3 regions of the Paenarthrobacter nicotinovorans genome follow, and region 2 is predicted to be linked to each of the others. Evidence: predicted binding sites of a transcription regulator. Region 2 holds the regulator's gene; each other region holds the start of a gene.
The links. The regulator LexA, encoded in region 2, represses DNA repair genes until DNA is damaged. The targets are predictions, from matches to a motif close to TCGAACANNTGTTCGA.
Positions count from the first base shown of each region.

Region 1 (10,047 bases), 1.8 Mb from region 2:
AGTAACGGCTTCGGCGACAGTCATTGAAACCGACCCCGACGGCGCGTGGCAGGGCGGGTTGGTGTACTTCGCTTTGATGGCGACCGGGATGGCGCTCGCCGCCCGGGAACTGGCCTTGCTGAAGTCGCGGGCCTCGCAAGCTCACCGGCCGCTGCTGGTTGTCGCTGCTGTCCTGGTGGCCTACTTCGGTTGCCGCATCGTGGTCTATGCCGTGGCCGGGCCGGACAGCGAGGTCCTGCAGTCCTATTTCAGCCCGGCGGTGACGTGCTTGCTGCTGATCATGCTGCTGGTCCTGGTTTCCTTCAGCATGACCGCGCTCAATAGCCACCAGCTCATCACGAGGCTCAATGAGCGGGCATCGCGCGACGGAATGACGGGCTTGTTCAATCGCCAGGCTTTCATGGAATTGGCTGAGCGGGAGCTCGCTGCCCTGCAAACGGCGGGCAGGTCGGCGGCCGTTGTCCTGGCCGACCTTGATCATTTCAAGTCCGTGAACGATACCCACGGGCATGCCGCCGGGGACGCTGCCATCCGGGCGTTTGCCGTGGCGTGCAAGGGTTCGTTGCGCAGGACCGACTTGGTGGGCCGGTACGGCGGGGAGGAATTTGTCATTTTCCTGCCGGGTGCCGACGAGGTCGCGGCGGAAGCCATCACCACCGAGATCAGCCGGCGCCTGGCCGCTGCGCCCGCACCTGACGGGCTGGAGTTTCCCACCGTCAGCTACGGGATTTCATCCACTGCAATTTCAGGCTCAACGCTGGCCCAGCTGATCCACACCGCCGATGGGGCCCTTTACCAAGCCAAAGCAGCGGGCAGGAACCGCGCGTTCAAGGCCGATGGTCCTTTGGACGCGGCCTCCGCCACCTGACATCACACAACACGAAGGTTGCCTGAGGTACTCGTAGCTGGTGTGGCCACGCATCGGGAATCCGGTGCCGGGACCCGAATCCCAGGACCAAGCGCAAGCCCTCGTGAATTCTCCACATGGCTCCAAAAACCCATTGCCCTCCCCACCCCACGATGGTTCGATGGGACTCATGGCTACCGCAGAGAGTTATGTCCTGGCGATCGGAACCAAGAAAGGCCTGTGGCTGGCAACCAGCCCGGACCGAAAAGAATGGTCCCTCTCCGGTCCGCACTTCCTGATGAGCGAGATACCCAGCATCGGGATAGACACGCGGGACGGCAAAACACGAATCATGGTGGGGGTAAGGTCTGAGCACTGGGGACCCACTGTGGCCCATTCAGACGACCTCGGCGCCACATGGACCGAGCCCGAGCAAGGCGCCATCAAATTCCCGGACGGCACCGACGCCGCCCTGGAACGGGTTTGGCAGATCTACCCCGACGCCGACTCCCGCCCAGGCGTCGTGTGGGCCGGTTGCGAGCCGATTTCGGTGTGGAAGTCCACCGACGGCGGCGAACACTTCGAGCTGAACCGCGGACTATGGGACCACCCCCACCGCAGTGAATGGGGTGCGGGCTACGGCGGCGCGGCGGCACACTCGATTGTGGTGGATCCATCCGGCGAGAAGGTCCACATCGCCATGAGCACTGGCGGCGTCTACAGATCCCTCGACGGCGGGACCTCCTGGGAGCCCCGCAACAAGGGCATTTCGGCGTACTTCATGCCGGACCCCAATCCCGAGTTCGGCCAGTGCGTGCACAAGATCGCAGCCGATGCCTCCGTGGAAGGTCGTCTTTACGCGCAGAACCACCACGGCGTGTACCGGACGGATGACAACGGCGAGAATTGGGATTCCATCGCCGAAGGGCTGCCGGCCGATTTCGGTTTCGTCATGCTCACCCATCCGCGCCGGGAAGGGACGGCCTGGGTCATCCCGCTCAAGGCTGACGGTGAACGCATCCCGCCTGGCAGCAAGCTCAGCGTCCACCGAACCGACGATGCCGGTAACACCTGGAAGGAACTGCACACGGGCCTGCCGGATCACGAATACAACGCGGTGCTCCGCGATGCCGCATCCGTGGATACCGCCGAACCCGTGGGTGTGTACTTCGGAACCCGCGGTGGTTCCGTGTACGCCAGCGCCGACGAGGGCGAGACCTTCAATGAAGTGGTCTCGCACTTGCCGGACGTGCTTTGCGTTCGTGCGGCCGTCGTTGTTGGCAGCGACGCCGGAGCCACCGCCGTCGAGCAATCAGCAGCCAGCGCCCCGGTACCTGGTTAGGTCCGTTGTGGCTGACTTTACGGTCCTGTTGCCTGGTGTCCTGCAGCCGCTCGTCGGCGGACAGTCCTGTCTGACTGCGTCCGCCGACGGTGCTGTGACCGTTGGACAGCTCTTGGACTCGGTGACCGGAGATTATCCGGTCCTGGCCAGGCGTTTGCGTGATGAAACCGGGGCACTGCGCCGTTTCGTGAATATTTACGTTAACGGTGACGAGGTCCGGCGGTTGAATGGTCTTGAAACGGAAGTTGCGGCGGGCCAGGAGGTCTTGATTGTCCAGTCCGTGGCCGGCGGCTGAGGGTGAAGAAGGGCGTCCAGCCTGGTCTCCAGCAGAGACTGTTCAGGCGACGCGCCAAACACTGCATTCGTCGGTATTGATGGCTTTCCTCATCCCGGAGGCGTAATCCATGATCCAGACGACGCCGATTCCCGGGGCCGTTTCCTGGACGCGTCCGCGGCGTATGACCACGTCGTCGTAAGCGGGCCCAACCGACAGGCGGGCCTCGATCTCGTCTCCGCGGTGGAGCTGGCTGATCGCGCGTATTCGTGTTGTTTGAGTGGTTACTTCCTTCAGCATGGTGTCCTCCTGGCTGGAGCTGGTGCCTGCACTTGCCGGCTATTCCAGTGTGGAGGGGCAATGTTGCCACGGTATTTCGGCGTGGTTAGGGTCCGGTTAGCATTCCGGGATGGTTGCGTTTCCGCCCGTGCGCGGGCGCCGCCGCGACGGACGGCGACAAGACGCGCCCGCCTGAAGTCCGGCGCCTCCGCAGGCCAGTGCCGACGCGGTTGTAGCCTGATCTCGGTTACTGAGATTTACAGCAACCACAGGCTCCGTCCTCCCGGGAGAACCAATGGGTGTTTTACGGCGATCGCTCGCGCTGTCCACAGGCTTGGTGGTTTTTGCCGCCGGCCTGTTTTCTGTCCAGGCTCCTGCCACGGCAGTTCCACTTCCCGGGCCCGATAATCCGAACGTCCAATTCGTTGAGGGCACACCGCACTCGGAGCATGTTTTCGAGACGCCCCTCCCGGAAACCAAGCAGCCCACCAAGGGTCAGGCCGACGTCGACTCGCTGCTCCGTGACGGAGCTGCGGCAGCCGGTCCGGGCGGCACCATCAACGTCCGGCTGGTCACCGCGAAACTGGCGGACAACACCAACCCGGTTTCCATGACGGACGCTGAAAAGGCTGTGGTGTCCACCAGCAACTACTGGAAAGCCATGACGGCCAACAAGCTGTCCATGACGGTGGCCAGCAAAGTCGCCGGCCACCAATCCAAAGCCCGCTCCACGGACAGTTACAGCACCATCATCTCCACCATCACGGGGGAGTTGAACTGGTCGGCCAGTCCTTACACAGCGCTGGTCATCTTCATTCCGACGTCCACGTTGTCCGGCAACGCCCTGGGCGCCGGGTACAGCAGCGGCAGTTACAGCGGCCGGGTGCTCCTGCCCCAGATCAGCAGCTTCACCAACAACGTGATGAGCCACGAGTTCGGCCACGTCATAGGCCTGATGCACGCAGATGCCCTGCAGTGCGGCAGCGGAGTGTCCGACATCGGGGTCAACAGCAACGGCCAGTTCACCGATCCGTCCTGCTACATCCGCGAGTACGGCGACACCACCGACATCATGGGAGCTGCCCAGTACGCGACGCCGGTTGTGAGTTCCACGTTCTGGGACTATGCGGGCCTGGGCCGCGGGGATGAGATCCGGGACGTGGGCGTCGCAACGGGTTCCAAGAGCTACACGCTCAAGCCGTGGGGAGGCACCGAAGCCCAGCGGGCGATCAAATTCACCGATCCCGTCAGCAAAGAGGTCTATTACCTGGAGCTGCGGGAACCTGCCGGCTTTGACAATTACCTGGGAACAGCCGGCAAACCCGGAAACATGGGCGTGAAGGTCGTCCAGCGCGGCGGCGCCACCATCGCTTCTTCCCTGATTCTGATGCCCTCCACCAAGCCTTTCTCCGACCCGTGGTACGCCAGCAACCACGCCTGGCAGGCAGGGAGCACCTTCACCACGTACACCGGTACGCAGGTGACCATGAATTCGGTGTCGTCGACGTCGGCCACCATCACCATCACTGCCGACCCGCGGCTCACCGCCAAGGTCCGCTTTTCTACGGGAGATTTCGACGGCGATGGACTCGCCGATGTCTTCTCCCGCGAGCCCGACGGCTCCCTGATGCTGTATTCGGGTTTGCCCGGCAACAGGCTGGATAATCCGCGCCAGGTGGGCTCCGGGTGGAACATTTTCGATGCCATCACCGGCTTTTCGGATTTCGATGGAGACGGACGAAGCGACATCCTGGCGCGCACCAGCGACGGTGTCCTCTGGCTATACCCGGGCGACGGAAACGGCGGTTTCCTCGCCAAGCGGCAAATCGGATCCGGCTGGCAGGGCTTCACGAACATCATTGGCGTGGGCGATTTCGACGGCGATGCCCGCCTCGACGTCATGGCGACCAAGCCGGATGGCACTCTCTGGCTTTACTCAGGAGATGGCCAGGGCGGCTTCCGTGCCTGGTCGCAGATCGGATCGGGTTGGAACGGCTTCACCAGCATCACTTCCGATGGCTCCTTCGGGCTTCTGGCGCGGGCAAGCGACGGCACCCTCTACCTGTACCCCGGCAACGGCTGGGGTGGTTTCGTGCCGCGCGTCGCAATCGGCAGCGGTTGGAACGCGGTGGGCGACATCGTGAGCGGACAGGACTTCACGGGTGATAAGAAGTCCGATGTCCTGACGGTGACCTCCGGGGGGTCCATGCGGCTCTACCCGGGCAGCGGTTCGGGCTTTGCCGAACGCTTGGTCATCGGTGCCGGTTGGAACCAGTTCAGCCAGGTCTGGGAGGCGGGAGATTTCGACGGAGATGCAGTCGCCGACATCCTGGCCCGCGGTACTGACGGTGCGTTGTGGCTCTATCCGGGGAACGGTTCCGGCGGCTTTCTGCCCCGCGTCCAGGTGGGGTCGGGGTGGAATGCTTTCAATACTGTCCTGAGTGCCGGAGATTTCGACGGCGATGGCCACCCGGACCTGGTCGCACGGACAGCCGGCGGAGCGCTGTGGTTGTACCCGACAGACGGCCGGGGCCAGTTCCTGGCCCGCAAGCAGATCGGTGTCGGCTGGCAGGGTTTCAACGAGCTGCTGGCTCCGGGTGACTTCAACGGTGACGGAAAAGCTGACCTTGTGGCCCGGGCAGCCAACGGCACTTTGTGGCTTTACCCGGGTAACGGTTCGGGCGGCTTCCTCCCGTGGAAGCAGATCGGCACGGGGTGGGACATTTTTGACTCGGTAGTGCAGGGTGGGGACTTCAACGGCGATGGCCGGGAGGACATCATGGCCCGGGGCACTGACGGGGCGTTGTGGCTGTATCCGGGCAATGGCAGCGGCGGATTCCTGGCCCGCGTTGCCCTGGGTTCCGGCTGGAACACTTTCAGCTCGTTCGCGGCCTTGGGGACAGGCTTCACGGGAACGGGAAATCCGTCAGTTGTGGGTGTTGGCGGAAACGGGGAGCTCTTCCTGTACACAGGAACCGGTCAGGGGAGCTTTCAGTCCGTGCTGCTGGATCCACGGTAGGCCTGGGATGTTCCTTGCCGCTTGCCTTGCCTGAACACCAGACCGGGCAGCGGAAAGCCCGGCATGTCAGGAGACATGCCGGGCTTTCCCCGTTCCGGCGCTCCGGCAACAGGGCTGGAGCGCCGGAGAGGTGACGTTCTAGCGCAGGCCGAGTTCCGCCGTCGGGACCTTTGCCGATTCGCGTGCCGTGGAGGCCGAGACGATGGCGATGAGGCAGACGATGGCCGTGAAGATGGACACGGGAACCCATCCACCGGGTTTGGTGCCACCGATGGCGGTCACGATGGTCGGGGCGAAACCTGCGGCGAGGAAGCCGAGCTGCGTGCCGATGGCCAGGCCGGAGAAGCGGACCTTGGTGCTGAACATTTCACCGTAGAACGACGGCCAGACGGCGTTGGCGGCAGCGTAGCCAAGGGAGAAGTACACGACGGCGGCCAGGAACATCAGCGGCGTGGAACCGGACTCGAAGCTCAGGAAGAAGACCGGCGTCATGATGGCGCTGGCCACTGCTCCGTAGATGAACACGGGCTTGCGGCCGATGCGGTCTGCCAGCGTGCCGAAGAGCGGCTGGGTTCCCAGAGCCACGAGGTTGGCCACAACCACCAGCCATAGGGTGATGGTGCTGTTCACGTGCGCAACGTCCTGGGCGTACTTGATGGCCAGGGTGCCGAAGACCGTGCTGACTGCGGCAATGAACGCGCAGCAGATCACGCGGAGGACGTCCTGCCAGTGGTGCTTGAGGAGGTCGGCGATAGGGAGCTTGGCAATCTGGTTGTTCTTCTGTGCCTCAGCGAATGCGGGTGGCTCGTGCAGGGTGCGGCGGATGAAGAAGGCAACCAGCACCACTACTGCGCTGAGCCAGAACGGAATACGCCAGCCGATGCCGTACTTGATGTCATCCGGCAGTGCCACCACGGGAATGAACACGAGCGCTGCCAGGATCTGGCCGCCCTGCGTTCCCGTCAAGGTCCATGAGGTGAAGAAGGAGCGGCGGTTGTCCGGGGCGTGCTCCAGGGTCATGGATGACGCGCCGGCCTGCTCGCCTGCTGCCGACAAACCCTGGCAGAGCCGGGCAAGTACCAGGAGGATCGGGGCACCCCAGCCGATGGTTTTGAAGTCGGGGAGGCAGCCGATCACGAAGGTCGAGGCGCCCATGAGCACCAGGGTGAACATGAGGACCTTCTGCCGGCCGATCCGGTCGCCGAAGTGACCCAGGAACGCAGCGCCGATGGGCCGTGCAAGGTAGGCGAAGCCGAACGTGGCAAAGGACATGACGGCCGCATTGGTGTCTGCGTCCGGGAAGAAGACGTGCGGGAAAATCAAGGCCGCGGCAGATCCGAAGATGAAGAAGTCGTAGTACTCCACGGCGCTGCCCAGGAAGCTGGCGAGGGCAGCCTTCTTGGGTGTCCCGGTGGTTTCGGTGATGCCTGGCGTCGCTGACGGCATTGTTTGGCTCATTGGGTGTTCCTTCTGTGACGACGATGTCGCGAATAGAGCTTCAGCGGGAGACCCAAGCGAGGTGCGGCCGGTCAATCCCTTAGCTAGTAACCACATGGTGAGAGCTACTTGCGTAATACAGCAATGATCCCTGTGAGTATGGTCACTTGTCAAGAGGTGTAATCACCATCTAGAAATAGCTCTCACTATGTGAGAGCATCGGGTTATGAGTGTGAAAGAGGACACAAAGACCGACATGGTCGGCAAAGCCCTGGGCCTGCTGGTCCTGCTGGGAAACGAGCCGAAGGGTGCAAGTGCGGCGGATCTGGCCAGAAGCGCCGGACTGCCTTTCAGTACTACCTACCGGCTGCTGGGCTCGTTGACCCGCGACGGATTCGTTGACTACGAACCCGATGGCCGCCGCTACCACCTGGGCCTGCGCGTCTTCCAGCTCGGGCAACGCGTCTCCAACCATCACGGCTTCGCTGCCACAGCGCTGCCGGTCCTGCAGCGGGTCACCGACAGTACGCATGAGGCCACCATCCTCTCGGTCCGCGACGGCGACCACCACCTCACGGTCAACAAGGTGGACGGGCCCAAGACGTTCCGCGTCACCAGTGACCCCGGACATCTGGGAGCGTTGCACACGACGTCGGTGGGCAAGGCCCTGGTTGCGTTCGAGGATGAGCCCGAGCGAAAACGCCTGATCGAGGAACTTCCCCTGGACCCGCTCACTGAGCATTCCATCACCGACCGCGACAAGTTCCGGGCGGAAATTGAACAGGTGCGCCGGCAGGGCTACGCCGTGATGGACGAGGAAAACGAGATCGGCATGCGTGCCGTCGCTGTCCCGGTCCTCAACTCCCAGGGCCACGCGTTCGCTTCCCTGGCCACTGCCGTTCCGGTTTTCCGACTCAGCATGGAGGAACTCATCGCCCATGTGCCCACCCTGCAGGAGGCTGCGGCTGAACTCGCGGCCCGCCTGCCGCAGCGCTGAGCTTCGTTGCGAGGCCCGTTCTGCGCGCTAAACGTGACTCTGGGCGCGCAAAGCAGGCCCCGCAACGCAAAAATCAGCCCGACGCAACGCATCCGGCACATCATTTGTTCGCGATAAGAACAAGCGTGCGGAATATGAACACTTGTAGTAATCTGGATAACACCCGGCCGTCGACGCCCCAGAAAACGTCAATGGCTGCGGTGCTGAAGTCAAAGGAGCTTTAGGATGAGCAACCGAGCCGAGTCCGTTCTGGTGGGCCTCGTTGGCGAAGGGGTCATGCCCTCGCTCACGCCGCCCATGCATGAACGCGAAGCCGATGTGCAGGGCCTTCGCTTGCTGTACCGCCCCATCGACCTGCTGGAGCTGGCCTTGCCGGCCGCCGCCGTCGGGGACCTCCTCACCGCAGCCGCCCGCATGGGCTTCAACGGCCTTAACATCACTCACCCGTGCAAGCAGCTGGTGCTTGGGCACCTTGATGAAATTTCCGACGACGCCGCGCGCCTGGGTGCCGTCAATACCGTCCTGATCCAAGACGGCCGGTTCATAGGACACAACACGGACTTCTCCGGCTTCGGTTCGGCCTTGAGGGATGGACTTCCGGACGCCACCTTGGGCCGCGTCGTCCAGCTTGGCGCCGGCGGGGCCGGTTCGGCCGTCGCCTACGCGCTCCTCAAGGCCGGCGTCACCACCCTGGACCTGGTGGACGTGGATCCTGCCCGGGCCGCGGAACGTGCCGACGAACTCAGCGGACTTTTCCCGGCGGCCACCGTCACCCCGCGCAGCACGGACGAACTCCCGCAGATCATGCCCCTGGCCGACGGCCTGGTGCACTGCACCCCGATCGGCATGGCCGCCCACCCCGGACTGCCGCTGGACCTGGGACTCGTGGAGCCGCGGCACTGGGTGGCGGACATCGTCTACCGCCCCATCGAAACGCAACTGGTCCGCGAAGCACGGGCCAAGGGCTGCAAAGTCCTCGACGGCGGCCGCATGGCAGTCGGTCAGGCGGCCGACGCCTTCAAGCTCTTCACCGGACGGGACGCCGACCGCAACCGCATGCGGGAGCACTTCCTGGAGCTGATCGCCCTGGAAGACGCCGCAACCGCGCTCTCCGCCGGCACCCTCGCAAAGGCGGCCCACTGATGCGCACCGGAATCGCCACTGTCTGCCTGTCGGGCACCTTGAAGGAAAAGATGCAGGCCTGCGCCATCGCGGGCTTCGACGGCATCGAGATCTTCGAGCAGGACCTCGTCACGTCCCCGCTGAGTCCCGAGGACATCCGGAAGATGGCCGCCGACCTCGGCCTGGGCCTGGATCTCTACCAGCCGTTCCGGGATTTCGACGGCGTCACTCCGGCCCTGCTGAAGGCCAACCTCAAGCGGGCCGAGGCCAAGTTCAAGCTCATGTCGCGCCTGGGCATGGACACCATCCTGGTCTGCTCCAACGTGGCCACGGCCACCATCGATGACGACCAGCTGCGGGCCGAACAGCTGGCAGCGCTCGCCGGACTGGCAGGAGACCACGGGGTCAAGGTTGCCTACGAGGCCTTGGCCTGGGGCAAGTACGTCAACGACTACGAGCACGCCTACCGCCTGGTGGAAATGGTGGACCACCCGAACCTCGGCACCTGCCTGGACTCCTTCCATATCCTTTCCCGCGACTGGGACACCGCCCCGATCGAGGACATCAACGCGGAGAAGATCTTCTTCGTGCAGGTTGCCGACGCCCCCAAGCTCTCCATGGACGTGCTCTCCTGGAGCCGCCACTACCGGGTCTTCCCCGGGGAGGGACAGTTCGAGCTCGCCAAGTTCATGGGCCACGTCGTCCGTGCGGGCTACACCGGGCCGGTATC
Region 1 is NZ_CP089293.1:4,167,898-4,177,944, reverse strand. Features, by position in the region: gene JMY29_RS19455 (GGDEF domain-containing protein) at 1-868, shown strand, start outside; gene JMY29_RS19450 (WD40/YVTN/BNR-like repeat-containing protein) at 1,029-2,189, shown strand; gene JMY29_RS19445 (MoaD/ThiS family protein) at 2,197-2,484, shown strand; gene JMY29_RS19440 (hypothetical protein) at 2,527-2,763, opposite strand; gene JMY29_RS19435 (FG-GAP-like repeat-containing protein) at 3,038-5,761, shown strand; gene JMY29_RS19430 (MFS transporter) at 5,900-7,219, opposite strand; gene JMY29_RS19425 (IclR family transcriptional regulator) at 7,425-8,195, shown strand; gene JMY29_RS19420 (shikimate dehydrogenase) at 8,421-9,338, shown strand; gene JMY29_RS19415 (bifunctional sugar phosphate isomerase/epimerase/4-hydroxyphenylpyruvate dioxygenase family protein) at 9,338-10,047, shown strand, end outside.
Region 1: a site for LexA is predicted at 8,311-8,326, ahead of JMY29_RS19420 (shikimate dehydrogenase). Genes of this name have one in related genera too.

Region 2 (10,047 bases):
GATCTCGTGCGGGTTCTCGAGTCCACCGAAGAAGACGTAGTTCGAGTCCGACGCCGCGGGCTTGAGTCCCATGCGGAGAAGTTCGGTAACGATCCGATCGCGCTGGACCTTGATGTCCTCAACGTCGGCCATCAGGGCCTCGCGGTGAGTCAATGCTGCGAGGGCGGTGGCCTGCGTGATGGCAGACAAGTGGTAAGGCAGGCGGACCAACCTGATGGCGTCCGTAACTTCAGGGGCCGCCGCCATGTAGCCGAGCCGGGCACCTGCCAGGGCAAAGGCCTTGCTCATGGTGCGCGAAACGATCAGTCGCTCACGGCCGGGCAGGAGCGTCAACGCGCTCGGAGTGTTGTCGTGGGCGAACTCGTGGTAGGCCTCGTCCACGATCACGATGGCCTGGCTTGCTTCACCGGCTTCATACACGGCCTCCACCACATCCAGGCCCAGGCCCGTCCCTGTGGGGTTGTTCGGTGAGCACAGGAAAACGATGTTGGCTCCGGTTTCGCGCACCTGCGCAGCCGCCGACCGGGCATCCAGCCCGTAGTCATCGGCGCGGACTCCCCGGATGTATTCGGTATCCGTTCCGCTGGCCAGCAACGGGTACATGGAATACGTGGGCGGGAAGCCAAGGGCCTTGCGTCCCGGGCCGCCAAACGCTTGCAGGATCTGTTGCAGGACCTCGTTGGACCCGTTGGCGGCCCAGATGTTGTCTGCTGAAAGGCCGTGGCCCAGATACTCGGCGAGGGCCTCACGAAGATCGGTGAACTCGCGGTCAGGATAGCGGTTCAGTCCCGTGGCTGCTGCTGCCACGGCCTCAGTAATCGCCGCCTGAACATCGGCGGGGACGCCATGGGTGTTTTCGTTAACGTTGAGCAAAACGGGGACATCAAGCTGCGGTGCGCCGTAGGGGCTCAGTCCACGCAGGTTGGTCCGGAGGGGTAGTCGGTCAAGTCGCTCAAGCTGCTCACTCACTGGAACAGTTTAAGGGGCTGGCGGGACTGCGGAGTAACTATGACGTCGCGGCGCGGGATCCGGCTACCGGCTAACAGCCTTAGTGGGCCGGGACGAACAGCTGCTGCCCCGGAAGGATGCGCCCGCCGCGGAGGTCGTTCAACTGGATGATTTCAGCAATGACATCACGCGGGTCCCGCTCCGGAGCCGCCGCGCCGGCAATGCCCCACAGGGACTGACCGGGCTGGACTGTCACAGAGACTGCAACCGGCGGCTGCAGCTCGGCCTGGGAATCGGAAGCCTTGGCAGGGGAAGTGATGAACCCGGCAAGGCTGAGCAGAACAGCCGCCAGCAGCATGGCCGGGATGAAGAAGAACACCACCCGGCCACGGCGGGTCAGGCGCAGGCGGGCGGGGGCCTGCGTGGTGCGGAAATCAGCGAACGAAGTTATTGCGGACATGAGCTGAGCCCTTCTGAGCTATTGCCTTGCTCCGGAGCTTCCGGAGCAAGGCTGCCAATTCTTTGTGTGCTCCTCCCGACTGCGGCCGGTATTCGAACAGTTCGTTCGAACATCCAGTTTCAGCGCGAGGTTTATAGAACACATGTTCGAACCTTGCTATGACATTTTTAGCACTTATCAACGAACGGTGTCGAGACTCGCTAGAACAAATGTTTGATAAACGCCTGTGCCTGCCCTACGTTTGAGTGAAGGAACAGCACTGTTTCAGTGGAACAGGAGGGTCTGACATTTTTTCAGTCCCTGCATCCCCGGTTCGTTTCGGGGCGGAACGAAAGGCATTGGCGAACATGGCAGCGAAAGCCACAGGCGGCGGGGTACCCCTGCGGAGCCAACAGCCTCCCAAGACTCCCAAGAGCCTGACCGTGCGCCAGAAAAAGATCCTGGAAACCATCCAGCGGTCAGTCAACGACAACGGCTATCCGCCCAGCATGCGCGAAATCGGGGACACCGTTGGACTGGCCAGCCTTTCCAGCGTTACCCACCAGTTGTCCCAGCTGGAAAAACTCGGCTACCTTCGCCGGGACCCCAAGCGTCCCCGCGCAATGGAAGTACTGATGCCCTTGACCCTGGACGGCGGCCCCATCCCGGGCGTGGAGGCACCGGCAACGCTTCGGAGCACCGGCGGCCTGGCTGTGACAGAACTCACGAGTGCAAGCGACACCGCCATGGTTCCGCTGGTTGGCCGCATCGCGGCAGGCGGACCCATCCTGGCCGACCAGACAGTTGAGGACGTGCTCCCCCTGCCCAGGCAACTGGTGGGACACGGTGAGCTCTTCATGTTGAAAGTCGCTGGCGACTCCATGATTGATGCCGCGATCTGCGACGGCGACTGGGTCGTTGTCCGCCGCCAGAACGACGCCATCAACGGCGACATCGTGGCCGCTTTGCTGGACGACGAAGCCACTGTAAAGACGTTCCGACAGCGCGATGGCCATACCTGGCTGCTGCCCCAAAACACCCAGTACGAACCCATTCTCGGCGACCAGGCAACCATCATGGGCAAGGTCGTTTCGGTACTGAGGTCCCTCTAGCTTTTTCCGACCCGTAAGGGGCCCGGAGCTGACTGTCCTCTACGCCTTCCTGGCGGATCCCAAGCGCTCCAGGACACCACGAACCACGGTGCGGTCAGTGGTCGGCCAGAACGGCGGCAGGGCGGCCCGCAGGAACCCGCCGTAACGTTCTGTCGACAGGCGTGAATCAAGGACTGCCACTACGCCCTTGTCACCGGTGGACCGGATCAGGCGCCCTGCACCCTGCGCGAGCCGGATGGCTGCGTGGGTGGCGGAAACAGCCATGAACCCGTTCCCCCCGGACTGTGCCACGGCACGGGAACGGGCGGTCATCAGGGGATCGTCAGGACGCGGGAAGGGAATCCGGTCAATAACCACCAGGCGGCATGAGCCGCCGGGTACGTCCACCCCTTGCCACAGCGACATGGTTCCGAAGAGGCAAGTATCCGGCTCGTCGGCAAATTGCTTCACCAACGCAGCCATGGTCGATTCGCCTTGACAGAGGATATCCACGTCCAGGCGCAGCCGCATGGCGTCCGCAGCTTCCTCGGCGGCCCGCCGTGAGGAGAAGAGACACAGTGCTCCCCCGCCGGATGCCCGGATGAGGTCTTCCAATTCGTCCAAGGCCTCCGGCGACGTGCCCCGACCGGGTTTCGGAAGGTGCTTCGCTACGTACAGCACCCCCTGTTTGGGGTAATCAAAAGGAGATCCGACGTCGATTCCTGTCCAGCTGGGCGCGCCGTCGCCAATCAGGCCGAGGCCTCCGGCCGCGGGTTCAAAAGCCGAGCCGATGGCCAGCGTGGCCGAGGTCAGCACCACCGTGTGTCCGGCGAACAATCCCTCGCGCAACCTGCCTGCCACGCTCAGCGGCGCGATGTTGATGAGCGCAGGCGCGGTCTCGTCAGGTTGGGAGTATCCCTGCTGGGGATCAAAAGTGCTGTTACGGGAGAACCACACTACTTCGCGGTTCTCCTTGGCAGCGAGCATCCGTTCGCACAGCTCAAGGATGAGCATCAGCCGCGAACGTGCCAGCTGCCGTCCGCCGTCCGCGGCACTGGAGGAATCAGTCTTCGAATCGGACAGGGCCGCCCGTGTGGCGTCGCGCAGCTGGTCCAGGCAATCGAGTTGTTCGTCGTTGAGTCCGCTGGGAAGGAGCCCGTTGGGTACTCCCGCAATAGCCATGTCCAGCCTATCCGCGGCTGCATTCAGGGCGTCAACGGTGATGGCTGTGTGCTTGCGGGCGCTTGATGCCGCGGCGTGCACCATGGCTACAGAGAGTTGCCCTGACACTGCCCCTGTGACCCGGTCCTGAAGCTCGTGGGCCTCGTCCACCACCACGACGTCGTACTCGGGCAGCACCGCGAGGCCTTCGAACGCGCTGACGGCCAACATGGCGTGGTTGGTGACCACGACATCGGCTTCGGCTGCCCGGGCGCGTGCCAGCTCGCTGAAGCACTCCTCGGCAACCGGACATTTCTGGGCCCCAAGGCACTCCATGGACGTCACGGAGACCTGCCGCCAGGCACGGTCCGTGACCCCTGGCATGAGCTCGTCCCGGTCGCCGGTGGCCGTCGTTTCGGCCCACTCCCGGAGCCGGACAACCTCCTTGCCCAGCTGGGACGACGGGCCACCGACCGACGCCGCGAAGTGCGGCACGCTCGTGTCCTCGCCGAGGGAGAAAAGTTGTCCTTCGGAGGGCTCCTCACTCGGGAAGCCGCCCTCGAGCTTTTGCAGGCAGACGTAGTTTGCCCTGCCCTTCACGAGCGCGACATTGACCGGACGGTCCAGGGCAGGATTGATGGTCTCCAGCAAACGCGGAAGATCCCTGCCTACGATCTGGGTCTGCAAAGCCAAGGTGGCGGTGGACACGAGCGTCGGTTTATCGCTGTCCATGGAATGGGCGATCAACGGTATTAGGTACGCCAATGACTTACCCGTACCGGTTCCCGCCTGGACCAGCAGATGTTCCCCGGTCTCAATGGCCCGGGTGACGTGCTTGGCCATTTCGTGCTGGCCGGCACGGCTTTGGCCGCCCATTCCGGCGACAGCCCGGTCCAACAATTCCAGGGTGGTCTTCTCTCCCACCGACTCGACGGCGTCCGCCGCCACCTTCTCAACCATTACTGACGAATGACTCCAGCTCAGCTGCCAGACCTTCACGGACCATCGCCACCACGCGCGTCCCGCTTTCCTCGTGTTCCAGGCTGAGGATCTCGGAATCGGAATTGTGCAGCTTGTTGATCATGTCGCCGCGGTCGTACGGGATGAGCACTTCAAGCCGCACCCCCGGGCGCGGTATGGACCGGCTGATGTCCTGCAGCAGTTCGGCGATTCCCTGTCCTGTGCGGGTGGAAACCACTGCGTGCCGGGGTTCCTTCTGGTTGAGACGCTCAACCACGAAAGGATCGGCCACATCAACCTTGTTCAGGACAATGATCTCGGGAACCTTGCGGGCGTCGACCTCGGTGAAGACAGTGCGCACTGCTGCGATCTGACCTTCGGGGTCCGGGTGGGATGCATCCACGACATGGAGGATGAGGTCCGCATCGGCCACTTCCTCGAGCGTTGAGCGGAAGGCCTCAACGAGCTGGGTCGGCAGTGAGCGCACGAATCCCACGGTGTCGGCCAGTGTGTAGCCGATGCCGTCAGGAGTCTGCGCTTTGCGGACCGTGGGATCCAGAGTGGCGAACAGTGCGTTCTCCACAAGGACACCTGCGTCGGTGAGGCGGTTCAACAACGACGACTTACCGGCGTTGGTGTACCCGGCAATTGCGACGGACGGAACAGCATTACGACGGCGGTTGGCACGTTTGGTCTCACGGGCCGGCTTCATCGCGGCGATTTCCCGGCGCAGTTTGGCCATGCGTGTGCGGATTCGGCGGCGGTCCAGTTCGATCTTGGTTTCGCCGGGACCGCGCGAGCCCATGCCTGCCCCGGCCCCGCCCACCTGGCCGCCGGCCTGCCGGGACATGGAGTCACCCCAACCACGCAGGCGTGGAAGCAGGTATTCCAGCTGCGCGAGCTCCACCTGGGCCTTGCCTTCGCGGCTCTTGGCGTGCTGGGCGAAGATATCCAGGATCAGCGTGGTCCGGTCAACGACCTTGACCTTCACGATGTCCTCAAGACCGCGTCGCTGTGACGGTGCCAGTTCAGTGTCCACCACGACAGTGTCCGCGCCTGTGGCAGCGACAATGTCCTTGAGTTCCTGTGCCTTGCCGGATCCAAGGAACGTTCCCGGGTCCGGCTTGGAGCGGCGTTGGACCAGGCCATCAAGTACTTCAGAACCTGCGGTCTCGGCAAGGGCCGCGAGTTCGCGCAGCGAGTTCTCGGCGTCGGCCAGGGTACCTTCTGTCCACAGACCAGCCAGCACAACGCGTTCGAGGCGCAGCTGCCGGTATTCGACCTCTGTGACGTCTTCGAGTTCAGTCGACAACCCCGCGGTGCGGCGCAAGGCGCGACGCTCGGCCAGGTCTTCCTGGTCGCCGTCGTAGATACTGTGCTCTTGGTCCAGGGTCGAGATGGCCTGCGCCTTGCCGAACACACCACTGGTGTCGTTGTCTTCGGATGCCTGCGCGGGGGCATCCTTGGAAAGAATCCGGTCGATGACGGCCTGGATTTGTTCAGGACTCATGTCCTGGGCGTCGGAATCGGATCCGGAGTGCTTCTGGGTGGTCATGGTCTCCTTAGACTGTTCGGCAATTCCAGAATAGTGCTGTTTGTCGCTCGATGGGGCGCTCTTCGCGCTGGGCTGACGGGCTTGGGCCAAAGTGGCCTCCTGTGTGCTGAACGCCACTGGCCTGTCGGGGACGTGGCGTCGGTGATCTGACGGGTGGATCCGCAGGGAGGTCCTGGCCTGCTTGAAGTCGTTATGCTGCCCACCAGGGTTCGCACGACGGCCCGGTTCCGGGAATACCATCATGTGAAGGCATGGGTGGGGCTTTGATCTTCTGTGCGTCCGGCGCCACGAGGAAGTGGCGCCGACATGTGCCGTGGGACCTGCCGGGCGGAAAGGCCATGGGCCGGGCATGGTGCCAGGCCGGACCTGCGTCGCGGGCGGTGCCGGGGAACGCCTGGAAAGCAGGCGTGGTTCGGCCGATTACTCAAAGATCAAGAACATGACCTCAACACTATCAGCCGTGTCAAACGAACCTGGGACCGTGGCGGTTTCCCAAGGCGCCAATAGCCAACTAATCTGGCAAATTATGGAGTCTGCACACTATTTCACCGCCCAGCCGGCTGGGCCGTTCACCCGCAAGCCACTCACAGTTGAACTCGCTGGAGCTACGCGCCACCTGCAGACGTCATCCGGCATCTTCAGCCCCGACGGCGTGGACAAGGGAACGGCAATACTCCTTTCAGAGGTTCCACCGCCCGCTCCCCAAGGCAATCTGCTGGACATCGGCTGCGGCTGGGGTCCGATAGCCCTCACCCTTGCTTTGATGGCCCCGCACGCCCGCGTGTACGCCGTCGACGTCAACGAACGCTGCGTGACCCTGACCAACGAGAACGCAGCGGCCCTGGGCCTGGACAACGTGACCGCCAGCCTCCCGCATGAGGTGGACCCCGCCGTCGAGTTCGACACCATCTGGTCCAATCCGCCCATCCGGATCGGCAAGGATGAACTCCACTCGTTGTTGCTGACCTGGTTGCCGCGGCTGGCGCCGGGAGGAAACGCATGGCTGGTGGTTCAGAAGAACCTGGGTTCAGATTCCTTGCAGCGGTGGCTGGCTTCTGAACTGGATGCGTCTTTCAGCGTTTCCCGCGAAAGCACGTCGAAGTCCTTCAGGATCATTCGGGTCAGGAAAGCGTCCCGCTAGCCACTATGACGGCGGGGCCGCTGAGTTCAACGTGCTCACGGCCACCGGCGCCGGGGAAGAACTTCACACCGACGACGCCGCCGGGAACCTTGACGTGCCAGTCGTTGGGCGCCGTGCTGCCGGCCCAGTGACGGATTGCAACCGCTGCTGCGCAGGCTCCCGTACCGCAGGACTGGGTCTCCCCCACTCCCCGCTCGTGCACGCGCATGGTGATGGTTCCGACGCCGTCTTCGACCAACGGTTCGGCCGGTACAACGAATTCAACATTGGTGCCGTTGACCGGCTTGGGATCAACAACCGGAGCCTTGAACAGCTGGGTGGCTGAAAGCTCGCTGAGTTCGGCCAAGGCAACGACTGTGTGCGGGTTGCCCATACTGACCGAAAGGCCGGGGCGTGCCACTTCCAGGCCGTCCGCGCTGACCAGGGCATCCATGGCCTTGCTGGTTGCCTCGTCCGGGAAAATGAACTCCCAAGGGCCCATGTCCACCGCGTATCCGTTCACGGTACGGACTACTTTCTTGACTCCGCCACGCGTGCCGATGGTGAGGGTTTCGCCGGGACCAAGGTCCACCAATCCCTGCTCATTGAGGAAGTGAACGAAGACGCGCACGCCGTTGCCGCACATTTCGGACAGCGAACCGTCGCCGTTGCGGTAGTCCATGAACCACTCCGCAGCAGGGTCCACTTCCAGGAGTGCCCGCCCTTCCGGGAGGAACCGCGAGGGAACTGCACGGATAAGTCCGTCGCCACCGATGCCCGTGTGGCGATCGCACAAGTGTGCCACCTGTTCGGGAGTGATCTCGTGGGCGTCGCCGGGATCGGCGATCAGGACGAAATCGTTGCCTGTCCCGTGCCCTTTAGAGAACGCCAATCCGGCAAGGCTCGATGTGGGTTCGGCAGCCCCGGCAGCCGAGGGCTGGCGGGTGGGAACTGAGGCGGTTTCATCCATGGAACCAAGGCTACCTTCCACGTGTGTTCGGCCAGAAATCACCCAAGGTTACTCCTGGGCGAGGATTGCCGACACGGCCCGGGATGTCAGCCCGGGGTCCTTCCAGTCCAACCATGAGATCCGTGGGTCTGCACGGAACCAGGTGAGCTGGCGGCGCGCGAACTGCCTTGTGGCGACGATGGTCTCCTCGGCCGCGGCCGGCACGTCCATCTCACCGTCCAGGACTTTGAGGAACTGGGCGTACCCCAGAGCCCTTGATGCTGTTTTGCCCTGGCGCAATCCCAGGGTGTCGAGTCGCGCGACCTCGTTCTCCAGGCCGGTCTCGACCATGCGGTGCACTCGGCGGGCAAGCCGCTCCCTGAGTTCTTCGCGGTCAACGGAAAGGCCGATCTGAACAGCGGGTTGATAGTACTCCCTCTGGGGCATGAATGAACTGAAGGCTCGACCTGTCAGTCCGTGGACCTCCAAAGCACGAATTACCCTTCGGGCGTCGCCAAGACGGGCTGCCGAGACCGGGTCCACTTCCTCCAGGCGGGCCCTGAGCGGAGCCAGTCCTTTGGCTTCGTATTCGTCCTCGAGGCTTCGGCGCAGAGCGGGATCCGTTCCCGGAAACTCCAGGATGTCCAGGGCCGCGCGCACGTACAGTCCGGATCCGCCGACCAGAATGGCGTGCTTCCCCCTGGAGTGGATGTCCGCGATGACTGCGCGGCATTCGCTTTGGAAGTCCGCCACGCTTGCCTCTTGCGTGACATCCATGATGTCCAGGAGATGATGCGGAACGCCTTTCCGCTCTTCCATGCTGATCTTGGCTGTGCCGATGTCCATGCCCCGGTAGAACTGCAGCGCGTCAGCATTGATGACTTCGCCACCGAGCGCCAGGGCGATGTTGACGCCCAGATCCGATTTGCCCGAACCTGTGGGCCCGACCACGGCGATGACAGGCCGGGCCTGCTGGGAATCCGACATGGAATGGACGACGCGGCTACGCGCGGCGGATCGGCAATGCGGGCATGCCCAAGGACACCCCGGTCTTGCCGCCGGATGTGCCTGGTGCGGGAACACCGCAGGAGTCGGCCTGCGAACGGTCCCAGGCATCTCCGGCCCTGGAACGCCGCAGGACGTAGTCATTGGTTGTCGCGGGGTCGGCTACCAAGTGGAAAGCGGCTGCTTCCGTAATGGTCACCGTCACGAAGTCCCCGGGACGGGGGGTTTCCGCACCGTCAGGGACGGAAAAGTGCACAAGCCGCTGGTCCTTGGTCCGCCCGGAAAGCCGATGGGTCTCCTCGGCCTTCCTGCCTGCCTGGGCTGTCACCAGGACCTCGACCTGCCGGCCAAGCTGCGCGGCGTTTTCCTCGGCGGCGATACGGTCCTGCAGGGCCGTGAGCCGTTCGAAGCGCTCCTGGACCACCGCTTTAGGCAGCTGATCAGGCAAGTCCGCTGCCGGTGTTCCCGGACGCTTGGAGTACTGGAACGTGAAGGCCGAGGAGAACCGCGACTTCTCCACGACGTCCAAGGTCGCCTGGAAATCCTCTTCGGTTTCACCCGGGAATCCAACAATGATGTCAGTGGTGATGGCAGCGTGCGGAATCCGCTCACGCACTTTGTCCAGGATGCCCAGGAAGCGGCTGGAGCGGTAGGAACGACGCATGTCCTTGAGGACTTTGTCCGATCCCGACTGCAGTGGCATATGAAGCTGCGGCATCACGTTGGGGGTTTCAGCCATGGCATCGATGACGTCATCGGTGAAGGCCGCGGGGTGGGGGCTGGTAAACCGCACGCGTTCGAGACCCTCGATGTCACCGC
Region 2 is NZ_CP089293.1:1,616,560-1,626,606, reverse strand. Features, by position in the region: gene JMY29_RS07605 (histidinol-phosphate transaminase) at 1-969, opposite strand, end outside; gene JMY29_RS07600 (LysM peptidoglycan-binding domain-containing protein) at 1,049-1,408, opposite strand; gene lexA (transcriptional repressor LexA) at 1,756-2,499, shown strand; gene JMY29_RS07590 (ATP-dependent DNA helicase) at 2,539-4,599, opposite strand; gene hflX (GTPase HflX) at 4,592-6,154, opposite strand; gene JMY29_RS07580 (class I SAM-dependent methyltransferase) at 6,681-7,295, shown strand; gene dapF (diaminopimelate epimerase) at 7,276-8,244, opposite strand; gene miaA (tRNA (adenosine(37)-N6)-dimethylallyltransferase MiaA) at 8,293-9,210, opposite strand; gene miaB (tRNA (N6-isopentenyl adenosine(37)-C2)-methylthiotransferase MiaB) at 9,227-10,047, opposite strand, start outside.

Region 3 (10,047 bases), 250 kb from region 2:
AGTTCATCCCAGTTGGTGGTGTAGCGGGGGCTGAGCATATCCCTCTTCATTGACCAGTCCGGGCCGCCCTTGATGCCGGCATGCCCCAATCCGATGGAGCCGCGGCCATAGCGTTTGCTGACCTCCTCCAGCAAGCTTCCGATACCCCGTTCCTCGTGGCGGTTCTCGAAGATCTCCAAGGGCTTCTGGTTGCCGCTGGGACGGAGGTCGGTGACCATGATTCCGGCCTTGGCGTACCTGACGCCCTCCTGGATTTTGGGGACCAGGGCGTGCGCAGCCTTGGTGAGCAGCACGGGATCGGCGGTGGGCATGGGCAGCTTGACGTTCACAGCAGGAAACGATTTGTCGTTCGGGTTGTACACCGACGTTGCTGCGAACGCCGTCAGCAGCTTGGCTTGGAGGTCGTGCTTGGCCAGCCTGGCGCTGGCCATCTGCCCGTAGACGCTGAGCACCTGCCGCAGCTGGGCCGCCGTCGTAATCGGCGTCGAGAACGAACGCGAGAAGATCAGCTGGTCCCGTCCGATCCTTTCCTCTTCCATGGGGATGCACGGCGTTCCCTGCAGTTCCAGGACGGTGCGCATCATGACGATGGAGAACTTGTCCCGGAGGGCCACGGGATCTGCCCGAACCAGGTCCAGGATTGAAAAGATGCCCATCGCATTCAGCCGCTTGGTGAGCCTGGTAGCCACGCCCCAGATCTCGATGACGGACAGCCGGGCCATGAGCGCTTCGCGCCGGGCTTCAGGAACCGAATCCCAACGGCACACGCCGTTGAAAGCCGGATTGTGTTTGGCCCATTTGTTGGCCAGCTTGGCAAGCGTTTTGGTGCGGGCGATTCCGACGCACACCGGAACTCCAACGTTCCTGCGGCAAGCATCCTTGATGGTTCGCCCCAGCTGCAGCAACTCCTCTGGCCGGCCCTTGACGCCCAGGAACGCTTCGTCGATCGAATAGACCTCTTGCCACGCCGAGTAGCGCCGCAATAGCTCCATGACGCGCGAGCTAATGTCTCCGTATAGTTCGTAGTTGCTGGACAGCGCAATGAGCCCCCATTCCTTGGCCCGTGGAGCCAGCTTGAACCATGGGTCGCCCAGCCCGATGCCAAGCTGCTTCGCCTCCGGCGACCTCGTCACGGCGCAACCGTCATTGTTGGAGAGCACGATCAGGGGTTTGCCCTCCAACGCGGGATTGAAGGCCCGTTCTGCTGAGGCATAGAAACAATTGATGTCCACGTGGGCGATCTCCTGCATCGTGTGCATAAGGGCCGGCCTGGACATGCTCCTCCTCGATTGGTCACTAACATGCGCGACCTCGGAAAATAGGAGGACACGCCGCTGATTCGAAGATATGTTCGAATAAGTCAACTGTACCGCCACCCACCGACAACGAAACTTCTTTGAGCAATTGAGCCCGCTTCAGGAGGAAAGGGCTTGGCTAATCACCCATGCGCGGCACCACGATGCCATCGGCTCCGCAGTGGAGCACGAGATCGCTGCTTCCGTCCGTCAGTATGCAGTCATTGGGGTCGAAGACCTCTGTGGCGGACAGCCACGGGACAGTTCGTTGCCAGAGTCCCCACGATTTTTGTGAGTAAACGGAATAGGTTTGTGGATCGAAACCTGATTGTTCGACGACGACACTGTCTCCGCTGCTTGCCGTCACTTGGGCGTATGTTGCCGCCGCGGCGGCTAGCCCCATGCCGGCAGCATATATAGACCACGGCAGAGCCGCCGTGGCACTGGCCAGAACTGCAAGAACGGCAGTCAGCCGACGGATCCGGCCGCGTGGAATCCGCGCGACCAGCGCCGGTACCAGCAGAACCAGCGCTGCCAAGGCGGCAGCCCCGCTCAGAAGGTGACAACAGAGAATGAGCGTCCACCCCGGCATGACGAAGTAGACCAGAACCTCAGGCCATGAATCACTGACCCACGCTGCGGAAGCTTGGGCTGCTACTCCCAGCAGCACCGAGACGAGGGCCAACACGATGCCCCACTTGAGGCGCCGCCGCGCTGCGGTAGATCGCGCCGAATCCGTTTCCGCGGAAACCTCCGTCCCCACTCGAGAAGCGCCCAACCGGGTCGCCGTTACATCGTCGCCTGGCAACCGTTTCCTTACACCGTCATCCAACCACGCTTTTGACGTCATCGTGGAGCTTTGGCCAGCGGAGCCAACGAGGAGCCGGGGCTGTTTGCGCAGGCCTTATTGCGCACGTTACGAAACATCCCGCCCTCCGGACTGCGGAAAAGTCCGAAGAGCGGGATATTTCGCGCTATGAGATTCACACCATGAGCCCGGCTACGGGCGGGCGGCGGCGTCCTTCTTGTGCACCAGATAGATGGCCCCGGTAGTGACGTCCTCTTCAAGCGCTTCCAGGGTGCGCCCACGGGTCTCAGGGACCTGGGTGTAGATGAAGATGAGGGCCGCGATGCCCACGCCGCCGAACAGGAAAAAGGTTCCGGTGATCCCCACGCCGGCCACCAGGGTCGGGAAGAACAGGCCCAGCAGCGCGTTGGCGATCCACAGGCAGAATACCGACAGGCCGATGGCGAAACCACGGACGTGAAGCGGGAAGATCTCCGACAGCATGACCCAGACGGCGATATTCAGGAACGTCTGCATCGAGCCGACGAACGCCACCACCAGGAACAGGATCACGAATGGACGGGCCTCGTTTCCTACGGGAAGGAGGACGGAGGCGATGCCGATCAGGAAGTGGCATGCCGTGGTCAAGGTGAAGCCCAGGAGCAGGGTGGTGCGGCGGTTGACGCGCTGCATCAACGTCAGGGCAATGACGCCTCCGACCACCGCGATCACGCCGGGAGCGATGTTGGCGATGAGGGCTGCGTTGGAGTCGAATCCAGCCTCGACCAGCACCGACTGACCGTAGTACATGATCGAGTTGATGCCGGTCAGCTGCTGGGCCACACCCAAGCCGATGCCGACCAGGATGATGCGAAGGATCCACTTGTCTTTGAGCGCGCCCCACGACGTCGCCTTCGACGCCCGCCCTTCGTCGGCGAGGTGCTTGACGTCGGCCATTTCGGCCTCTGCGCGTTCCACTGACCGGATCGTCTTGAGGACAACGAGGGCTTCTTCCCAACGGCCCTTGGATATCAGCCAGCGCGGCGATTCGGGCATCCGGAGCATGCCGAAGAACAACGCGATGGCAGGCAGTGCGGCAACGGCGAGCATGAGGCGCCATACTCCCCCGAACTCTCCCCAGACGTTACCGATGATGGCATTGACGACAAACGCCGCCAGCTGGCCGATAACGATCATGAGCTCATTCCGGCCGGCCAGCGAGCCCCGGATCTCGTAGGGCGCCAGTTCGGCAAGGAAGACAGGCACCACGGTGGACGCTCCGCCGACGGCAAGGCCGAGAACAACGCGTCCGAGCACCATCACTTCAAAGTTGGGCGCGAAGACGCAGGCGATGGTGCCGGCCAGGAACAGCACCGCGAGCAGGAGGATGGACTTGCGGCGGCCCCACGAATCGGACAGGCGGCCACCTCCCACGGCTCCGGCTGCCGCACCGAACAACAGGGAGCTGGTCACGATCCCTTCCGTCAGGGGCGTCAGGCCGAGATCGGCCGTCATGGGCCTCAGGGCACCGTTGATGACACCAGTGTCATAGCCGAACAGCAGTCCGCCGAAGGTTGCAACCAGGGCTACGAGGCCAAGGCGCTTTCTGTGCGGGCCGTTGGTCAGCGGAGGAAGGGCGGCCGCTTGGGCGCCTTCCCGCTGCATTTGCGTTGCAGACATCAGGACTCCTTTGTCAGTGTGTTGCGGGTCATACTCATCCGCTCTGAGTACAGACTAACGCGCGAAAGGCTTAAATGTAAGGTCAAACTAACAAACACCCGAATTAACCCTTTCTGTGACGTGGGAAGATGGAGGACATGGCCCCCGACCGCCCACTCCGCCCAGCTACGCAAAGTGATGTCGCCCGGGAAGTAGGCGTTTCCCGAACATTGGTGTCTTTCGCCTTCCGGGGCGCTCCTGGAGTCAGCGCCGAAACCAAAGAAGCCATTTTCGAAGCCGCCCGGCGTCTCGGATACCGACCCAACGCCGTAGCCGCCGACCTGGCACGCAAGCACCGCTCCGCCGTCGGGCTTTACCTGATGGATATCCGCAACGAGGTCTATGCCGACATTCTCAGCGGCGTCCGCGTGGCCCTCCCGCAGGACGGCAACCGGCTCATCCTGAGCGTATCCCGCTCGGTTGATGGTGTTGACCGGGGCGCGCTGGAGTCGCTCATAGAGGCTCGGGCCGGAATCATCATCGCCGCCACGCTCTTGGATCCGGACGAACGCGTGCAGGAACTGGCGCAGATCGTGCCGCTGGTCAGCGTCACACGGCCGGTACCGGGCGTGGACAGCGTCTATTCGGATGACGTCGTCGGGGCCAGGGCCGCGACTGAACATCTCCTCACCCTCGGGCACCGGCGCATCGCCCATCTGGCGGGTCCCGTGTACGACGGACACACCGTCCGCAGGCGGAGCTACCAACAAGCCATGCGCGACGCCGGGCTGAAGCCCCAAACGCTGGCGGCCGAGGACTTCACGCAGGAAGCCGGGGAACGCGCCACCATGCTCCTCCTCAAACAACCCGAGCGCCCGACGGCGATTTTCACGCACAACGACCAACTGGCCCTGGGCGCCCGCGAAGCCGCCTATTCCCTGGGCTTGTCCATCCCGCAGGACCTGTCGCTGGTGGGCTATGACAATTCGCGGATCGCCAAGCTTCACGGCATTGACCTCACGACAGTGGACCTCCATGCCGCAGTGTTGGGCCAAAGGGCGGGCGCGATAGCGCTGGAACGGCTCGGAAACCCGGAGGGCCCCATCGCCGACGAAAGGCTCACGCCTGAGCTGGTGGTCCGCAACTCAACAGCACCGCCGCCCCTTCAGACGTGATGCAGGCACGTGGTTGCGACGCCCCAAATAGTCAACTCCGACAAGGCAGCCACCCTGATGTCCGGGAATGCAGGGTTGTCCGCCTGCAGCACCACGCCCGTCGGGGTGATGCGCAAGCGTTTGATGGTCAGCTCACCATCCAGGACAGCCACGACGACGGACCCATCCTTGGGTTCCAGCGCCCGGTTGACGATCAGCTCGTCTCCGTCGCTGATGCCGGCGGCCTCCATCGATTGGCCGGTCACCCGGACGACGAACGTGCTGGTGACGTCTTTGATCAGGTGCTCGTTCAGGTCGATGCGGCCATCGAAGTAGTCCTGCGCCGGCGAGGGATACCCCGCAGCCACGGACACGGGAGCCAACAGCACCGACATCAAGGACAAGCCCGCATCTATCACGCGGGGGCCGACTATCACGCCCACAACACACCTTTATTCGAATATATGTTCGATAACTGAGTGTACAGCGAACTGCGGACATTCACGTCGTGGATGAATTAGTCTAATGAAATGATTATTTGGCGTGGTTGGGGAATTTTGGTCCTCGTCGTGTTCGGTATTTGCGGTGGTTTGGCGGGCGGCTTGTCGCACGGCAATCCGATCGCAGTAGGTGTGGGCTTCCTGGCCGGTGCAGCCGGGATCTGGTATCTCGGAAACTGGTTCAACCGCACCAGGCCCACAGCGGGCTACGAGGCAGCGGTCAACGCCAGAAGCCAGGAATTGTCCAGAATGGTAGAGGTCGGCGCCTACCAGCACCCCGGCCTTCCCGCTCCTCAATCCTTCGAGGAGGCACGTGCCCTCGCGGATGAGCAACTGAAATACGAGGCCGAGTCCGCCCGGCGCGGGTACTTCAACCGGCACAGCCTCTTCTTCCTGCCCATGCAGTACTGGGCGTTTGTGGCGGCCTTCGCCGGCGTTGCGATGATCATCAGCGGCCTGGTCCGGGGCTGATCCAAGAAGGGACGGGTTCAGCCCACCTTGTACCGCAGATGCGAGACCAGGCTGGTACCACGGACCTGAAGGGGTTCAAGCTTCAGCTCGCCTACACCGTCCAGCAAACGCTCACCTGCGCCCAGGACGATCGGCGCGATATGGAGCCGCAACTCGTCAATGAGGCCAGCGGACAGGAATTGTCTGGCGGTTGAGGCTCCACCGGCGATGGCAACGTTCTTCCCGCCCGCAGCTTCCTTGGCGCGCGAGAGCACTGAGCCGACGTCGTCATTGACGAAATGGAAAGTGGTGCCGCCCTCCATCACCATGGGTTTGTGCGGGTGCGAGCTGAGAACGAACACCGGCGCGTGATACGGGGGTTCTTCGCCCCACCAGCCGCGCCACTGCTCCGGCCACAAGTGCTCGCCCGGTCCAGCGAACATGTTCCGGCCCATGATGTAGGCGCCGGCTTCGAGGATCCCGGCGACCTCGGCGGCGTTGGTATCCCGTTCCTTGAACTGCCAACGGTGCAGCTTCTCTCCCCCTTCGCCGAGCGGTTGTTCCATACTCTGGTTCGGTCCGGCAACAAAGCCATCAAGGGACACAGTGAGGTCACACGTAACGAGGGTCATGCGCCCATCCTGCCATCGGCGCACCGGGGCCACCAGAGCACGCCGGCCTCAGGAGACGTTGAATCCGCCATTGCTGTGCAGGACCTGGCCGTTGATCCAGGAACCCGCGTCCGAGAACAGGAACCGCACCAGGTTCGCGGTGTCCGTGGGTGTACCCAGGCGTCCGGTCGGGGTCGCCCGGGTCGTCCAGCCGCGTACGTCGTCGTCCATCCAGCCGGTGTCAATCGGCCCGGGATTGATCACGTTGGCCCGCACCCCTTTGTCCCCGAGTTCGACGGCGGCCGCCGTTACGATCCGGTCCAGGGCACCCTTGCTCGCACCATATGGCAGGTTATGGACGGTGTGGTCGCTGGTCAACGCCACGATCCTGCCGGCCACTTCGCCGGGAGGTACGGCGGGCAGCTGCTCTGCAAACGCCTTGATGAGCAGCCATGGGGCCCTGGCATTGACGGCAAAATGGCGGTCCCAGCTTTCCACCGAAGTAGTGAGGATACTGCTGTCCACAGATTCGCAGTGCGAGACCACCAGCCCGGTCACGGGGCCCAGTTTCCGTCCCGCTGCAACGAGTGCCGCCGGTACACCAGGGTCGCTGAGGTCCCCGGATACGAGTTCGACGGCGACACCCTCCGCGCGGCACCCGGCGGCTATGGCGGCGGCATCGCCAGGTGACGATTCGAGGCCAAGCCGGTCGTCGTAGGACTTCCAGTGGTTCAGGACAAGGGACCAGCCGTCGGCTGCCAGGCCCCTGGCCAGTGCTGCCCCGATGGAGCGGCGCCTGCCTACGCCTGTGACAACGGCAACCTTGGTTTCTTTTTCCAACGTCATCCCTTGACCCTATGCCGCGGCCCCGGCGGGTTCTACGCTGGACCTCTTAGCACCCACGAATCAGCACCGCGGAAAGAAGGCGGCCATGGCACGGAAACCAGGACCCACGCTTGAGCAACTGAACATCCTCGTGGGTTCGTGGGAGACCACCATCCCCAGTGCCGGAACACAGGGACGGACCACTTTTGAATGGCTGGAAGGTGGCGGCTTCCTCATCCAGCGTTCCACCGTGGCAAGGCCCGAATACCCCAACGCAGTCAGCGTCATCGGTGCAACGGGCTCGGACCGGGCATTCCAACAGCACTACTTCGACTCACGCGGCGTTGCCCGCATCTACGACATGACGCTCAGGGACAATGTCTGGACGCTTTTCAGGGACGGACCGGACTGGCCGCAGCGCTTTGTTGGCCACATCAGCCCGGACGGCAACACCATCACCGCCCGCCTGGAGCGCGGCACCTATCCCGGAGGCCCACTGGAGCACGACTTCGACATGGTTTACTCGCGGATTCATTGAACCCTGTGCACCAACAGCATTACTCCACCTCATTTACAGATCCCTTGCCCGGTGGGAACATAAGGCCCATAGTCCGCGGAGGCAACGCCCGGCCACGCCCGGCATCCTCTGCCGCTGCCATGTAGTCAGCTCTCCTCTGAGAGGAACGGCCATGGGTCGTCTGGGGACCGGGAACAGTGGGGATGCGGGTCCCGAACCCGCTGATGATCCCCGACGCCACAGCCTGGACCGCATCGAAAAGGTGGACGCGGTGGTTGTCGGATCGGGGTTCGGCGGCTCGGTGGCAGCCCTGCGGCTCGCCGAAGCCGGACAGTCCGTGGTGCTCATGGAACGCGGCAAACCGTACCCGCCCGGAAGTTTCGCCCGTACGCCGTCGGAGATGGGCAAGAACTTCTGGGACCCAGACCGTGGGCTGTACGGCCTCTTCGACGCCTGGACCTTCCGCGGGACAGAGGGGCTGGTATCCAGCGGACTCGGCGGCGGCTCCCTCATCTACGCCAACGTGCTCTTGCGCAAGGACGAGAAGTGGTTCGTCAACGAATCCCCCATCCCGGGCGGCGGCTACGAGAATTGGCCGTTTACCCGGGCCGACCTCGATCCCTACTACGACGCCGCCGAAGCCATGCTTCAACCCGTTCCCTATCCCTACCAGGACACCGCCAAGACCGTGGCCATGGAAAAGACGGCAGCAAACCTGGGATTGTCCATCACCCGGCCACCCATTGCGGTCACCTTCGCCGCGGAACCAGGAGCAGCACCCCGGACCAACCAGGCGCTCCCGCTGCCCCACTACGGCAGCATCCACGGCCCCAACACCGTGCGGACCACCTGCACGCTCAGCGGCGAATGCGACATCGGCTGCAACGCCGGCGCCAAGAACACCCTCGACCACAACTACCTCTCGGCGGCTGCCTTCAAAGGCGCCGATATCCGTACCTTCCACGACGTCCGCGGCATCCGGCCCCTGGACCGGGACGGCGGCGGCTACGAACTCCGCTACGTCATCCACGAACCGGATAGTGGGGGCGGGCTGCTCACCGAACGCATCATCCATTGCCGCCGGCTCATCCTGGGAGCGGGCACCTTCGGCACCAACTTCCTCCTGCTTCGCAACCACGGCTCCCTGCCCGCGCTCAGCGACGCCCTGGGCACCCGCTTCAGCGGCAACGGTGACCTCCTGACGTTCATCATGGATGCCAAGACACCCGCAAGCAACGGCTCGCGGCCAGGAGTCAGGGCACTCTCCGGGAGCAAGGGGCCGGTGATCACCACGGCGGTCAGGGTCCCGGATGGGAACGACGACGGCGGCGACGGCCGCGGCTACTACGTGGAGGACGCCGGGTACCCGGCCTTCATGAACTGGCTCATCGAGACGGCCCAGCTGAAGACCGCTGTAAAACGCACGGCGAAGGTGGCGGGTCAGTTGTTCAAGGACCGACTGTTCGACGCCGGCCGCTCCAACGTCTCGGCAGACCTCGCCGCCGCGCTGGGAGACGGGCGCCTGTCATCCAGTTCCGTCCCCTTGCTCGGCATGGGGCGCGACATACCCGACGGCGTCATGACACTGCGCGACGGACGCCTCGCCATCGCCTGGACCATGGCGACGTCCACCGCGTATTTCGACCGTGTCCGCCGAACGATGTCGGATATTGCCAAGGACCTCGACGGCAACTTCATCGACAACCCGCTCTGGTGGGCCAAACGCGTCATCACCGTCCACCCCATTGGAGGAGCCCCCGCCGGGCGGCACCCGGGCGAGGCAGTGTGCGACTCCTACGGTGAAGTTTTCGGCTACCCCGGGCTGTTCGTAGTGGATGGCGCCGCAATGCCCGGACCGGTAGGCGCCAACCCCTCGCTGACCATCGCCGCCTTCGCTGAGCGCACGTGCGCCCACATCGTCGAGACCAGTGATAAAGCCCGCCACAGGGGCATCAGCCCCAGCGATGCGGTGACCGTTCAGCAGGAGGCGGCGGGCGCCGTCGTCGACGTCGGAAGTGTGGCTCCGCGCGCTTTGGCCCCCGACGCCACCAAGGGCAAGTCCGCGCTCCCGGAACGGCCTGCGAGCGCCGTTGCCCCGGGCACAGCGCAGCGTCCGGAGGGGCCCGGCACCCGTGGCCTGGCAATGCCCGGGAGCTCAAGGAAGGAAGCGACCTCCGTTCGGTTCACCGAGCAGATGCATGGGTGGTTCAGTCCAGGAGTCAGTGATCCGGAGAAGGGGCGCAGCCTGG
Region 3 is NZ_CP089293.1:1,367,191-1,377,237, reverse strand. Features, by position in the region: gene JMY29_RS06540 (Y-family DNA polymerase) at 1-1,277, opposite strand, end outside; gene JMY29_RS06535 (hypothetical protein) at 1,435-2,103, opposite strand; gene JMY29_RS06530 (sugar porter family MFS transporter) at 2,296-3,762, opposite strand; gene JMY29_RS06525 (LacI family DNA-binding transcriptional regulator) at 3,900-4,916, shown strand; gene JMY29_RS06520 (LexA family protein) at 4,907-5,338, opposite strand; gene JMY29_RS06515 (hypothetical protein) at 5,426-5,866, shown strand; gene JMY29_RS06510 (dihydrofolate reductase family protein) at 5,884-6,477, opposite strand; gene JMY29_RS06505 (SDR family oxidoreductase) at 6,526-7,302, opposite strand; gene JMY29_RS06500 (hypothetical protein) at 7,388-7,819, shown strand; gene JMY29_RS06495 (GMC oxidoreductase) at 7,971-10,047, shown strand, end outside.
Region 3: a site for LexA is predicted at 1,340-1,355, ahead of JMY29_RS06540 (Y-family DNA polymerase). Genes of this name have one in related genera too.